Regions from separate parts of the Comamonas sp. Y33R10-2 genome, predicted to be linked through region 1. Evidence: riboswitches for the same ligand, from Rfam matches in the RefSeq annotation. Region 1 holds a riboswitch; the other holds the start of a gene.

Region 1 (7,526 bases):
GCCATGCTGATGGCCGAGGGCACACGCCCTAGCTTGCGTGCCGCGGCGGAGAAAGAGCCGGCATCCAGCACAGCGAGAAACAGCGGTATTTGATCTGCGGTGAAGGGCATATCGGCTTATCTATCAGAAAAATTGAAAGGAACTGACTTTTCTCTTCAGTTTTCAGAACATACACTGCGTCCCATGTCTCAACAAGCCTCAGCGATGGCACCCGCTTCTTCTTCTGCCGATTCACTTGCCTCTTCTTTGTCTTCATCGGCTGCTAAACAAACTGCACCGATTTCTTTCCAGCCCACCGGCCTGCAAGGCGCCAAGCGCCGAATTGTGTATGTCGGCCTGTACGAAGCCATAGCGATTGCAGTCTCCAGCGCAATCTTTATGGCGATTGGCCAAAACGCGAGCGACTCCGGCGTTATGGCGGTCGTCGCTTCAGTGATTGCCATTTGCTGGAATTTGCTTTTTAACTACCTGTTTGAAAAATGGGAGTCTAGCCAGACCGTAAAGGGCCGCTCCATCTTGCGCCGCGTGGTGCATGCCATTGGTTTTGAGGGCGGTATCGCCGCCATGCTCATCCCGCTGATGGCCTGGTGGTTCAACATCACACTGTGGGAAGCCGCGGTGATGGAAGCAGGCCTGCTGGTGTTCTTCATGGTCTACACCTTTGCCTTCAACTGGGTGTTTGACCGCCTGTTTGGTCTGCCCGCATCGGCGCAGGCAATGGCTCAGTAATTTAGTGTTAAATCAGCTGCTAGCGCTTGTCTATCAAGCACAGGCAGCTATGAAAAAAGCGTGTTCCCGGTCAGCGAGAACACGCTTTTTTGTGGGTGAAGCCCGAGCTATCAACGCAGAAGGCTGAGCATTTCCTGCAGCAGCAAGGCGTTAATGATGTCGATGAAGAACGCGCCGACCAGCGGCATGAAAATGAAGGCGTTGTGCGATGTGCTGCACTGGTAATGAGATGTCTGCATTCGTGGTTGACGAAATTGCCTTGCACGCTACGGATTTTTTGATGGCAAATGCTCTCAACTGCGATTCCAGAACGTGACAAGACAAGGTGAAGCAATCTGCTTTGAAGTCATGATTAAGCACCTCGCCTTAGAATGACGTGCTTCGCCCCGAGGAGCGCTGCAGCTGGTCATCTTCATGCATGACCTGTCAGGCTCGGGGTCGCAGATCCTGCATTCGATCTGCCCGTATTCACAACGGCGCTCACCTGTTTTCGATTCTGTTTCTGGTTTTCTCACAGGTGAGCTGATGTCTGCTGCTGTCCCCGCTACTGCTGTTTCTTCCGTGCCCCCCATGCGCCTGTCGGGCCTGGAGCCCGTCTTTATTGGTGAGGACACGCTGTTCGTCAACGTGGGCGAGCGCACCAACGTCACAGGCTCCAAAGCCTTTGCGCGCCTTATCCTGAACGAGCAGTACGAAGAGGCCTTGGCCGTGGCCCGCCAGCAGGTGGAAAACGGTGCCCAGGTCATCGACGTGAACATGGACGAGGCCATGCTCGACAGCAAGGCCGCCATGGTGAAGTTCCTGAACCTGATGGCCTCTGAGCCCGACATTGCCCGCGTGCCAGTGATGGTCGATAGCTCCAAGTGGGAGGTTATTGAAGCCGGTTTGCGTTGCCTGCAAGGCAAGGGCATCGTCAACTCCATCTCCATGAAGGAAGGTGTTGACGAGTTCAAGAAGCACGCAAAATTAGTCAAGCGCTACGGCGCAGCCGCTGTGGTGATGGCGTTTGATGAAAAAGGCCAAGCCGACACCTTTGAGCGCAAGATTGAAATTTGCGAGCGCGCCTACCGCATCCTGGTAGACGAAGTCGGTTTTGCCCCCGAAGACATCATCTTCGATCCCAACATCTTTGCCGTAGCCACCGGCATTGAAGAGCACAACAATTACGGCGTTGATTTCATCGAAGCCACGCGCTGGATCAAGCTGAACCTGCCCGGCGCCAAGGTCAGCGGTGGCGTGTCCAACGTGTCCTTCTCCTTTCGTGGCAACGACCCCGTGCGCGAGGCGATCCACACCGTGTTCCTGTACCACGCGATTGCTGCGGGCATGGACATGGGCATCGTCAACGCCGGCATGGTCGGCGTGTACGACGACCTCGAGCCCGTGCTGCGCGAGCGCGTGGAAGACGTGGTGCTCAACCGCCGCCCCGATGCGGGCGAGCGTTTGGTGGAAGTGGCTGACAGCGCCAAGAGCGGCGCGAAGGATGAGAGCAAGCGACTGGAATGGCGCGGCACACCAGATGCCCCCAAGACCGTGGGCGAGCGCCTGTCGCACGCGCTGGTGCATGGCATTACCGACTTCATCACCGAAGACACCGAAGAGGCTTACCAAGAGATCGTGGTGAACAAGGGTGGCCGCCCGCTGCACGTGATTGAAGGCCCGTTGATGGATGGCATGAACGTGGTCGGCGACCTGTTTGGCGCCGGCAAGATGTTCTTGCCGCAGGTGGTTAAATCCGCCCGCGTGATGAAGCAGGCCGTGGCGCATTTGGTTCCCTACATCGAAGAAGAAAAGCGCCAGCAAGAAGCGGCGGGTCTGGATGTGAGCAGCCGCGGCAAGATTGTGATCGCTACTGTTAAGGGCGATGTGCACGACATCGGCAAGAACATTGTCACCGTGGTGCTGCAGTGCAATAACTTTGAAGTTATCAACATGGGCGTGATGGTGCCCTGCCACGAAATTCTGGCGCGTGCCAAGGCCGAGGGTGCCGACATCATTGGTCTTTCGGGCCTGATCACCCCCAGCTTGGAAGAGATGCAGTACGTGGCGGGCGAGATGCACAAAGATGACTACTTCCGCATCAAGAAGATTCCGCTCTTGATCGGTGGCGCCACCTGCTCGCGCGTGCACACGGCCGTCAAGATTGCGCCCAAGTACGAAGGCCCGGTGCTGTACGTGCCCGATGCCTCGCGCTCGGTGAGCGTGGCGCAAAGCCTGCTGGGTGAGAACAAAGAAGCCTATCTGGCTGAAGTGCAGACCGATTACGACAAGGTGCGCACCCAGCACGCCAATAAAAAGAAGACACCGCTGTGGAGCTTGGCCCAAATTCGCGCCAATGCCGCTGTGGTCCAACATGCGCCTGTTGTTCCGCGCACCCTTGGCCGCCGTGTTTTCAAGAACTTTGATTTGGCAGAAATTGCCCAGTACATCGACTGGGGTCCGTTCTTTCAGACTTGGGATTTGGCGGGCTCTTACCCCGCCATCCTCGACGATGAAATCGTGGGCGAGCAAGCGCGCAATGTGCAAGCGGACGCCAAGGCCATGCTGCAAAAAATCATCGACGGCCGCTGGTTGCAAGCCAACGGTGTGATGGGCCTGTTCCCCGCCAACCGCGTGGGCGACGACATCGAGTTCTATACCGACGAATCACGCAGCCAAGTGCTGACGACTTGGTACGGCATGCGCCAGCAAACCGAAAAGCAGGCGATTGAAGGTGTGATGCGCCCCAGCCGCTGCCTGAGCGATTTTGTGGCTACCAAAGAGTCTGGCATCGAGGACTACGCAGGTCTGTTCGCCGTGACTGCGGGCATCGGCGCAGAGAAGAAAGACAAGGAATTTGAAGCCGCGCTAGACGACTACAGCGGCATCATGTTCAAGGCTCTGGCCGACCGCTTGGCCGAAGCCTTTGCAGAATGCCTGCACAAGCGCGTGCGCACCGATTTGTGGGGCTACGCGGCGGATGAAAACCTCAGCAATGAGGATCTCATCAAAGAAGCCTACCAAGGCATTCGCCCCGCGCCGGGCTACCCTGCCTGCCCAGATCACACAGCCAAGATCGAACTGTTCAAGACGCTGCAAGCCGAAGAAATCGGCATGACGCTGACGGAGAGCTTGGCCATGAACCCCGCATCGAGCGTCAGCGGCTTCTACATCGGCAACCCCGAAGCTGTGTACTTCAATGTGGGTCAGATTGGTGAAGATCAACTGGCCGACATGGCTGCGCGTCGCGGTATGCCGGTGGACGAGTTGCGCCGCTTTTTGGCGCCAAATTTGGGGTGATATTCCCAGACGTGAAAAAGGCCGCATAAGCGGCCTTTTTTATTAGCAGATTAAGTGCTCAGAAATCAATTCACCTAGCCTATTTCTAGTCGCTATGATTTTCTTGAGTATGAGAGTTAAGGATTCTGCAGTGAATAGAGTGAGTTCATGCTCGGCTAAACCTGATCGTGCGACCCTGATCCGTACTTGTGTGTATCCGGCGTCGTCCGTTTCTAGCCAGTTGGCGTGAACAACTTTATTACGCAAGCTAGAGCAAGTTTTTAAGTCTGCGATGAGATCTTGAAACCAAACGGGTTCATTTTGAAATACTCCCATCCAATCTGATGCAAATTTTTCGAACAGCTCTAGCTTTGTGCTGTACATCATGTTGCTAACGACGAGGATACCTTTTTGCACGGAGCGATCTGAAATGAAATCGCACAACGCATGGTTGAGATCATTCTCTAGCGCATTGAACCAAACGACGATATCGCCAATCAAGGGCATTAAATTTTCAATATTTTCAATTGCATTGTCGGAGTCTCCAAGACCATCGCAGAGAAGCTGGCCTACGGGAATCTTTTTTGTTTTCATGGCTATGAACTAATCACCGGATAACAAGCCTCACCCCAAATCGTGTCTGGGTTGGACATCATCAAATCAATCACCACTGGTACCAGCTTGCCCATGATGTTGGCGCAGTCCTGTACTTGGGGGCGATTGATCTGGCTGTTCCATGTTGCGCCGCCATGCACCAGTTGGTTGCGCAGAGTGTAGATACGCTGAAAGACCAGGGCTAGCAACTCTGGCGTGTCGCCTTTTTCAAGTAGCCGGTTTGCGCGTTGTTTGCCTTTGGTGAAGCGTTCTTGCCATTGTTCTTGACTCAGATCGCCGCGGTGAAAGTCCCAGAAGGATTCAAAGACATAGGGGTTGTCTAGCAGCACGCGTATAGGGCCGCTGAACTCTTTCCAGATCAAGGCTTCCAGTTGCTTGTCTGTATCCAGACCATTGATCTTTTTGAGAAAAGCGCGAAAAGCGTCTTGCTCTGAAAGGCGCTGACCTTGCGGAATTTCATGCGCATAGGCGGCATTGAACGCAATCCAGAGAAAGATAAAGCGACCATCGGGGTCATCGCACTGGCTGGCTCGTTGCAACCAGCTAAGTGCACGGTGAATGCGCAGAGTTAATGCATCAGGCATGTCATCACGAATGCTCCGGTGACGCACTTTGAGTGCGGTGTATGTAGCTTGCATGCCTTCTCTTCCCTCGTTTTAGCGGCAGCTTAAATAGGGATGAAAAACAGAGCAATGACTCACACTGCAAACCTTTGTTTTCACAGCGGCTAGTCCTTATATGGAAAGCGCTTAAGCGCGTTTTCGCATAAACAGCAAGGATCTCAATGGGTAGAGAAACTCGTGCAAGGAGCTGGCGTTGCACGATGTTTATGGATTCAATGGCCAGCGGATGCACTCGAGTGATGAGACCTGCTGAATTAGCGGCTATGAAACCCACCTTCCAACTCAAGCACCACTAAACCTTGTCGAGCAACCAATGATGTTTTATGTGCTCAATGAGGCGACTAAAGGGCGTTGCTAAAGGCCGCTACGAAGGCCCGTGAAGGCATCTCCACATTTCCCACACAATGGCTCGACAGGTCGGAAATATTGCAACCGCAAACTGCTGACGCATAGCGTTGAAAAATTCTTTTTGCGGAGCGATTTCTTTCTGTGATTAATACTGCCCAATTGCTGGCTGACGAAGCCAAATACTGCTCGTTTGGTGACACCGTCCACTACGTCAATCCCCCCAAGATTTTCACAGGCTGCGATGGCAGCTATATGTACGACGACTCAGGCACCGCCTACCTCGATTTGCAGATGTGGTACTCGGCCGTCAACTTTGGCTACAAGAACAAGCGTCTTGAGCAAAAGATGATCGAGCAGCTCCAAGAGCTGCCCCAGGTGGCAAGTCAGTACCTGCACCCCACCAAGATCGAGCTTGCCAAGTTCATCGCGGAAGACGCCAAGAGCAAATGGGGCAATGACGGCCGCGTGCACTTCAACGTGGGCGGCGCGCAAGCCATTGAAGACTCGCTGAAAGTGGTGCGCAATGCCAGCGGCGGCAAGAGCTTGATGTTCGCTTTTGAAGGCGGCTACCACGGCCGCACGCTCGGTGCTTCTTCCATTACCTCCAGCTACCGCTATCGTCGCCGCTTCGGCCACTTCAGCGACCGCGCTCAGTTCATCCCCTTCCCCTACCCCTTCCGTCGCCCCAAGGGCATGACGGCAGAGGAGTACGCCGACTCCATCGTGGCAGAGTTTCGCCGCAAGTTCGAGAACGAATACCACGCAGTCTGGGACCCCAAGACCAACCAGTGCGAATACGCGGCTTTCTACATTGAGCCAATTCAAGGCACCGGTGGCTACGTCATTCCCCCTGCCAACTTCTTCACCGGTTTGAAGAAGGTGCTGGACGACCACGGCGTGCTGCTGGTGGTCGATGAAATCCAGATGGGTTTTTGGCGCACCGGCAAGCTGTGGTCGGTCGAAAACTTCGGCATCAAGCCCGATGTACTGGTGTTTGCCAAGGCACTGACCAACGGCCTGAACGCGTTGAGCGGCCTGTGGGCGCGCGAAGAGTTGATTAACCCCACGGTGTTTCCACCTGGCTCCACCCACTCCACCTTTGCTGCGAATCCTCTGGGCACGGCGCTGGGTCTGGAAGTGATGCGCATGACGCACGAGATGGACTTCGGTCGTCAAGTGTGCGAATCGGGCGCCTACTTCCTCGAAGGCCTCAAGGATCTGCAAAAGCGCCACAAGGAAATCGGTGATGTGGACGGCATGGGCTTGGCACTGCGCGCCGAAATTTGCACCGAAGACGGCTTTACGCCCAACAAGGCGCTGCTGGACAAGATGGTGGACATCGGCCTTGAAGGTGGTCTGGAATACCAAGGCCAGAAGCGTGGCCTGGTGCTGGACGTGGGCGGCTACTACAAGAACGTGATCACCTTTGCGCCTTCGCTGATGATTTCACGCCCTGAAATTGACGAAGCCATGGTGCTGCTGGATCAGTTGCTGACCAAAGCGAAAAGCGCATAACACCCCTTGAGGCGCTTTGCGCCTTCCCCCTCTCTCTTCGGGAGGGGGGCAACGCCTTCGCTGCGGGGCGGCCCTTGCTTGGCGTTTCTGGTTTGGGTCGCGGCAGTTTCAAAATCGAATACGAATCAAGGAATGGCGACGGAAAAACTCCGCAACCAGCTCGAACCCAGCGGTCTTTTGAGGCAGTTTGCCGATCACCCGCCAGAAGGCTTTGCCTTGCTGAAGGACTGGCCTGCCCCCGCCTTCACGGCACCGTTTGACTTGCTGACCACTGCAGATGACGCGCTCAAGGCGCGTCTTTTGTCGTTACCGGGTGGCCAATGGTTGAGTTCAAAACTCACCCTGCAAACCGACTTTGTGGGCGCCACCGTCAGCGAATATGCGCTGCTGCCTCAAGGCATTGCTGCAAGCACACTGGCGCAGCAATTGCGGGCCATG
Region 2 (7,526 bases), 1.2 Mb from region 1:
GACCATGTGGCTTGAGCACTTGCACAACGGACGGCAGCACCAACGTCAGCGAGATAAAGGACACATCGCCGGTGACAAAGTCAAACGCGGGCGTGATGTCAATGTTCTCGGTGCCCGCCTTGCGGCGGCTCTCTACAGGCGCATTGCCTTCAAACTTGGCACGAGCCTTGGCCGCACGCTCAGCCTTGAAGGACTCAATGTCTTGCTCTTTAGCGTCATCAGTGTCGTCATAGTCCTCATCGACCTGACCACCGTTGCGCATCCAGGCGTAAGGAGCTTGTGGCTGGGTATCGTTGTCTTCTTCGACTTCGAGCACTTCGCTCAGCGCTTCATCGCAAGCTTCTTCCAGCGACTCAGGCGTCAGCGTGCGAGCGTTAAAGCTTTCCACGCAGATCACGCGCTCGTCATTGCGCAGACGCTCATGCAACTGGCTGTGACCCACATCCACGCCCACCACTTGGGCAGCGCCGGCCTGCAGCAAGCAGTCGGTAAAACCGCCGGTGCTTTGGCCTACGTCCAGGCAACGCAGATCTTTCACAGCAATGCCAGTAGCCGCCAGCGCACCTTCGAGCTTGAGACCGCCACGCGAGATGTACTTGGCTTCAGCCGCATCGAGCAAGTTCAGCTCAGCGCCTGCAGGAATATCGTCACCGTTCTTGGAAACCTTCTTCCAAGGAGCCAGCGGCGTCAGGCGCCACTCCACGCCCGAAGCAATCAGGCGTTGCGCCTGTGAGCGTGTCGAAGCATGACCTGCTTCCACCAAAAAAACATCTGCGCGCATAGCGTCGCTTCCTTTGAAATTAACCAAGCCGGGCACTGCACCGTAGTGCAGCGAGGCAAAAATCTGTTTTAGATAGCTTCTTGCGCTTGTATCTATTGAAATTCAGACACTTATAAACCTGAAACTCATACAGAACTCACGCTAGCAGCTATCAAATTAAATAACCACTCTTCAACACCGGCACGCCTCCACAAGGAGACACCGAGGAAGGGCCGCCCCGCACCGAAGGTGTCGTCCCCCTCCGGCGAAGCCAGAGAGGGGGAAGCCGCGCAGCGGCTTAGGGGGTGTCGCTATTTTTAATAACGGTAAGTTTCAGGCTTGTAAGGGCCTTCCTTCTTCACGCCAATATAAGCGGCTTGTACGTCGCTCAGCTCAGTCAGTTGTGCGCCCACCTTCTTCAGGTGCAGGCGTGCCACCTTTTCGTCCAGCACCTTGGGCAGCACGTAGACCTTGCCCACTTCGTAGGCTTCAGGGCGGGTAAACAGCTCGATCTGGGCGATGGTTTGGTTGGCAAACGATGCGCTCATCACGAACGAGGGGTGGCCGGTGGCGCAACCCAAATTCACCAAGCGACCCTTGGCCAGCAGGATGATCTTCTTGCCATCAGGGAACTTGATGTGGTCGACCTGGGGCTTGATTTCTTCCCACTCATACTTCTCGATCGAAGCGACGTCGATTTCGTTGTCGAAGTGACCGATGTTGCAGACGATGGCTTCATCCTTCATGGCAACCATGTGCTCGTGGCGAATGATGTCCTTGTTGCCGGTGGTGGTCACGAAGATGTCGCACTTGTCGGCGGCATATTCCATGGTTACGACCTTGTAGCCTTCCATGGCGGCTTGCAGGGCGTTGATGGGGTCAATCTCAGTCACCCACACTTGGGCGCGCAGAGCGGACAGGGCTTGGGCGCAGCCCTTGCCCACGTCACCGTAGCCAGCCACCACAGCCACCTTGCCGGCGATCATCACGTCAGTGGCGCGCTTGATGCCGTCCACCAGCGATTCGCGGCAGCCGTACAGGTTGTCGAACTTGCTCTTAGTGACCGAGTCATTCACATTGATCGCACGGAACAGCAGCGAGCCGTTGGCGGACATTTCGTTCAGGCGGTGCACACCGGTGGTCGTTTCTTCGGTCACGCCGCGGATTTCGGCCGACTTGCGGGTGTACCAGGTGGAATCAATCGCCAGCTTGGCCTTGATGGCCGCGAACATGATCTTTTCTTCTTCCGAACCGGGGTTGGCCAGCACGGAGATGTCTTTCTCAGCCTTTTGACCCAGATGCAGCAGCACGGTGGCATCGCCGCCGTCGTCCAAAATCATGTTGGGGCCTTCGCCTTCAGTGCCCTTGGCGCCGAATTCGAAGATGTTGTGGGTGTAGTCCCAGTAATCCTTCAGCGACTCGCCCTTGATAGCGAACACAGGCGTGCCAGTGGCGGCGATGGCCGCAGCAGCGTGGTCTTGGGTCGAGAAGATGTTGCAAGAAGCCCAGCGCACGGTAGCGCCCAGATCCTTCAGAGTCTCGATCAGCACGGCCGTCTGAATGGTCATGTGCAGCGAGCCAGTGATGCGCGCGCCCTTCAGGGGCTGAGTGGCCGCGAATTCTTCGCGAATGGCCATCAGGCCGGGCATCTCAGTTTCAGCGATTTGAATTTCCTTGCGGCCCCAGGCGGCAAGGGTAATGTCGGTAATAGCCGAATCAGCAGGGTTGAAGCGAACAGCAGCGTTCATGGTTTTCTCCAAAATTTGAATGAAAAACCACGTTCCGCGGAAGAAGGGGCGAATGCCATCTCACCGCACAGAAAGCGTGGGTGAGCGTCGTTGCGAGATGAAATCCGAGCCTCACGCCCCGCTGTGGCCGGCGCTAAGCCGACTGGGGAACGCTGCAACGCTCCTCGGATGGACGGCAATTATAAGGGAATCCCCTTCTCACCAGCCTTTACTCTATTTACTTCATACAGCGCTTCAACTTGCAGCGGCAAGCTCTCATTACCAGACAGCCTCCATGAATTGCCCCTACCGCTAAAATAAGCGCCCTCAAGCCTTATTCACAGGTCTGCCCCGTATAGGCGCAGGCCTTGTGCAGCTCACCCATCGCTGCACCTTTTTGTGGTCACAGCCGGTATCTCCGGCTGTATTTACAGCTCTCAATACCGTGTCATACGCCCCAGAAACTCAGCGCCGTCGTACGTTCGCCATCATTTCCCACCCGGATGCGGGTAAGACCACGCTGACCGAAAAGCTGCTGCTTTTCTCGGGCGCGATTCAGATCGCCGGAGCGGTCAAGGGCCGCAAGGCCAGCCGCCACGCCACGTCTGACTGGATGGAAATTGAAAAGCAGCGCGGGATCTCGGTCGCATCGTCGGTGATGCAAATGAGCTACCGCGACCACGTCATCAACCTGCTCGACACCCCCGGCCACAAGGACTTCTCGGAAGATACCTACCGCGTGCTGACGGCCGTGGACTCGGCCCTGATGGTGATTGACGCAGCCAACGGTGTGGAATCGCAAACCCGCCGACTGATTGAAGTTTGCCGCCAGCGCAACACGCCCATCATCACCTTCGTCAATAAGTTTGACCGTGAAGTGCGCGATCCGCTGGACATCATGGACGAAGTTGAGCGCGAGCTGGGCATGCCCTGCTGCCCTATCACCTGGCCTGTCGGTCAAGGCAAGAGCTTCGGCGGCATCATCAATCTGCGCACGAAGAGCATGACGGTGTTCACCCCCGGCAGCGATCGTGGCCCCAAAGACTTTGAAGTCATCCCCCTGACCGAGGCCGACAAGCTGCGTGCCCGTTTTGGTCAAGCGTTTGACGATGCTCTGGAATCCATGGAACTGGCTGTGGGCGCCTCCGCCGAGTGGAGCCATGAAGACTTCCTGGCCGGCAAGTTGACGCCTGTGTTCTTCGGCTCCGGTGTAAATAACTTCGGTGTAATGGAAGTGCTGGACGCCGTGGTCGACATGTCGCCCCCGCCCGGCCCGCGCATTGCATTCACAGAAGTGAACCGCAACCGCGAAGAAAAAACCATCAACCCCGAAGACAAAGGTTTTGCTGGCGTGGTCTTCAAGGTGCAAGCCAATATGGACAGCAACCACCGCGACCGCATCGCCTTTGTGCGCGTGGCCAGCGGCAAGTACACCCCCGGCATGAAGATGAAGGTGCAGCGCACCGGCAAGGAACTGCGCCCCACCAGCGTGGTGACATTCATGTCGCAGCGCCGCGAAGCGGTGGATGAAGCCTTTGCCGGCGACATCATCGGCTTCACCATCCACGGTGGCGTGCAACTGGGCGATTCGATCACTGATGGCCCAAGCCTGCAGTTCACCGGCCTGCCCTTCTTCGCGCCCGAAATGTTCATGACCGTGGTGCTGAAGAACCCGCTGCGCACCAAACAGTTGCAGCAAGGCCTGATGCAGCTGGGTGAAGAAGGTGCGATTCAAGTGTTCAAACCTGATATCGGTGGCAATATGCTGCTGGGCGCCGTAGGTCAGCTGCAGTTTGAAGTGGTGCAACACCGCCTTAAAGCCGAGTACGACTGCGATGTGCGCTTAGAAGGCTGCCAGTACACCGGCGCACGCTGGATTACGGCCGACAACGCCGCCGATCTGCGTGAGTTTGAAAACGCCTACCCCATGCGTTTAGCGCACGATGCGGCAGACACGCTGGCCTATCTGTGCACCAGCCCCTACGACGTGCGACTGGCTCAGGAACGATTCCCCAAGATTCATTTCCACCCGTTGCGCGAGCACGCAGGCTTGGCACTAGGCTCAGCAAACTGATCCCCCTAAGGCGCTTTGCGCCTTCCCCCTCTCTGCTTCGCGGAGGGGGACGACGCCCTCGCAGCGGGGCGGCCCTTGCTCGGCGTCTCGCCGATGGGTAGTGCCAGTTTCCAGCGTCACCTGCAATGCATTGAGAGTTTTTTGTGAGCCTAGAATTTCTGCGCCCCCTGTCTGAACTGCAAACACCCGCCAAGCTGCTGGGCGTGTTGACCGATATCGACGACACCTTGACCACCGATGGCGTGGTGCCAGACCACGTGGTGGCCGCTATTGCCCGCCTCAAGGAGGCGGGCTTGAAAGTGGTGCCTATCACCGGCCGCCCCGTGGGTTGGAGCGTGCCTTTTGCATCGGCCTGGCCCGTAGATGCCATCGTGGCTGAAAACGGTGCTGTGGCCCTGCGCCGTAACGCCGAAGGCAGCTTGGACAAGCTCTATCAACAAGACGCCCAAGAGCGCGCCAGCAACTTTTCCAAGATGCAGCAAGTGCTCGAGCAAATCGAAGCTACCGTGCCCGGCGCCACACGCGCTACAGACTCTGCAGGCCGCGAGTGCGATATCGCAGTGGACCACAGCGAGTTCACCCACCTGCCGCAGGCGCAAATCGATGCGTGCGTGCAAATCATGCGTGACGCAGACATGAACGCCACCGTCAGTTCCATCCACATCAATGGCTGGTTTGGTGAGCACAACAAGCTCGAAGGCGCGCGCTGGATTGTGCGTGAACTCTTCGATATCGATCTGGACGCCACACTGAATCAGTGGGTCTACATCGGTGACTCCACCAATGACCAGCTGATGTTCCAGCACATGCCTCACAGCGTCGGCGTGGCAAACATCGAGCGCTTTGTCCCCCAACTTAAGCACCTGCCCCGCTACGTAACTCCTGCTGAACGTGGTGATGGCTTTGTCCAACTGGTCGATCAGTTGCTAGGCACTCAAAATTAATAGCTACTTGTTCCTGTTTCTATTGCTGAATGAATTGATATCACACTGAAATTCAATCAACACCAGCGCTAAACGCTCATCTTTTTAAAGGCCTGTGACATGCTCGCAGGCCTTTTGCGTTTCTGTAGTTAGGGTACTTATTCGCTTTCTGAACCTACAGCCCAGATCAACCCCTTCAATGCGCGAAACAACTACAGCGTGAATTCGTCCGCGCCCTCTGAAATGTCAAGAATTTTGACATGTGTCTCAAACACTGAGTAAGCCTGGAAAGTAGGCTGGCACTTACAAATCAGAAAGCAAAACACTCTCCCTAATAACAACTTCTAACCTAAATAAACTTTTTCATAGAAAACATCTAATTCACCCAATCTACTGAGTTTGGTGAGTTAATGAATAAATCCTATCGGTCTATTTGGAATCCAGCACTGGGTGCTTGGGTAGCAACGTCAGAAATTTCACGTGCACGCGGCAAGAGCTGCAGCGTTCGTCTCATTGTTACATCCGCACTTCTACTCGTCGTTGTATTGACCGCCGGAGCCCAAGCCCATGCTGGCTGTGTCGACAACTCATTCACACCCAACTGGGCGGTAGGAGCCACTGATAGCTCCAACTGCACTGCTGCATCCCCCAAGTATTCCAGCGCAAACACGGTCTATGTTTACTCCGGTGGCGTGCTGACTTTTACTCAGCCAAATGTCACGATCGATGCCTACAACGGCGGGAGTATTCACGGGCTCAGCATCAATGGCAACGCTTCCCCCAATCCCAATACCAACGCAAATAAAAGCACCATCAACGCCCAGAATATTGATATCAGCAGTTCTGGACGGGGCTACACAAGAGCGGTCTACATCGCTGCCGGGGGCACCATGAATGTCAGTAGCAACATGTCTGCTCATCGGTGGGACTACACCAATCAAAGCCAAGGCGCAGCAGCACTTGAGCTGGCCAACGGCAATCTCCATGTAGCCGGCAATCTTGATGTGGGGTTCTTCAGTGACAAACCTTTTGGCGAAGCCCTGCGTATTGGAGGCGCCAACAACTTAACCGTTGGCGGGCTGCTTTCCAGCACTGCCGGTCAGTACCCTTGGGGCAGTACAGCAGCTGTTCAACAGCAGGTTCAACCCGGCGCAAGCAGCTACAACGCCAAGCTGGGCGCCAATACCAACGCAATAACCTCGGACAGCTACACCAAGGCCGACATTAATGAGCTGAAGGCCACCACCTTACAAGACACGCCTTACAACTGGCGGCATACCGCTAACGGTGGTTCGGGCCTGATTCAAGTTCATAACGCCGCGACTATCAGCACGTATGGAAGTGGCACCAACGCATTATTCACCTCTCTCCAAGGATCAAACGCCAACGAAAGTGGCGTGATCGCTTTGGGCACAACATCTGCGCCAGCAGCACAAACGGGGACATTCCAGCTTCGTGTGGGAGATAAAACCACATTCAATGCACTGGGCGCCAGCAACACAGCAGTCGGGCTGGCATCAACAGCAGCATCCACCGCCAATGCCAGCATTCAGATTGACTCAGGCGCAACCTTTAATCTTCAGCAAGCTAACAGCACAGGCATTGCCCTCAGCCACACAGGTGCTGGTCAGTTGACCCTGAACAACGCTGCCACTATCTCCACCACAGCGGCAGCCGTAAACCTATCAACCTCGGGCGCGGGCAATACCGCCATCGTCAACAGCGGAACGCTGACTTCTTCCAGCACCACGCTGGGTGCGCTGCAAATGGCAGATGCATCTGCCACCGCAGGTACGGCTCGCACCATCAGCATCGATAACACCGGCACGATTTCTGGCGCTCGGTCGGCCATTGCGGCAGCTTCTGGTGAAGCCACTACGCAGATCAGCCTAAGCAACAGCGGCCAGATTCAGAAAACAGTGGCTGACAACAATGCCGTCATTGACCTGTCTGCCACCCAAGGCAGCAATAGCTTTGCCATGAAGGGCGGCTCCGTCGGCACGCAGCCCCCTCATACACCCAGCACAAGCGCAGCCTATCTG

Evidence for each region. Region 1 has a riboswitch for S-adenosylhomocysteine ahead of metH (methionine synthase). Riboswitches for the same ligand answer to the same signal wherever they lie in the genome.
Region 2: it holds a riboswitch for S-adenosylhomocysteine, as region 1 does, so the genes downstream of both, ahcY (adenosylhomocysteinase) here and metH (methionine synthase) in region 1, are expected to answer to the same signal.

The regions. Positions count from the first base shown of each region.
Region 1 covers NZ_CP079925.1:2,731,494-2,739,019, forward strand. Annotated here, with positions in the region: gene KUF54_RS12155 (LysR family transcriptional regulator) at 1-110, opposite strand, end outside; gene KUF54_RS12160 (PACE efflux transporter) at 184-729, shown strand; gene KUF54_RS17425 (hypothetical protein) at 840-968, opposite strand; S-adenosyl-L-homocysteine riboswitch at 1,112-1,218, shown strand; gene metH (methionine synthase) at 1,255-4,008, shown strand; gene KUF54_RS12170 (hypothetical protein) at 4,051-4,581, opposite strand; gene KUF54_RS12175 (HEPN domain-containing protein) at 4,584-5,240, opposite strand; gene KUF54_RS12180 (aspartate aminotransferase family protein) at 5,715-7,088, shown strand; gene KUF54_RS12185 (GNAT family N-acetyltransferase) at 7,221-7,526, shown strand, end outside.
Region 2 covers NZ_CP079925.1:76,487-84,012, reverse strand. Annotated here, with positions in the region: gene KUF54_RS00305 (TlyA family RNA methyltransferase) at 1-781, opposite strand, end outside; gene ahcY (adenosylhomocysteinase) at 1,078-2,508, opposite strand; S-adenosyl-L-homocysteine riboswitch at 2,584-2,680, opposite strand; gene KUF54_RS00295 (peptide chain release factor 3) at 2,933-4,561, shown strand; gene KUF54_RS00290 (HAD-IIB family hydrolase) at 4,705-5,505, shown strand; gene KUF54_RS00285 (autotransporter outer membrane beta-barrel domain-containing protein) at 5,895-7,526, shown strand, end outside.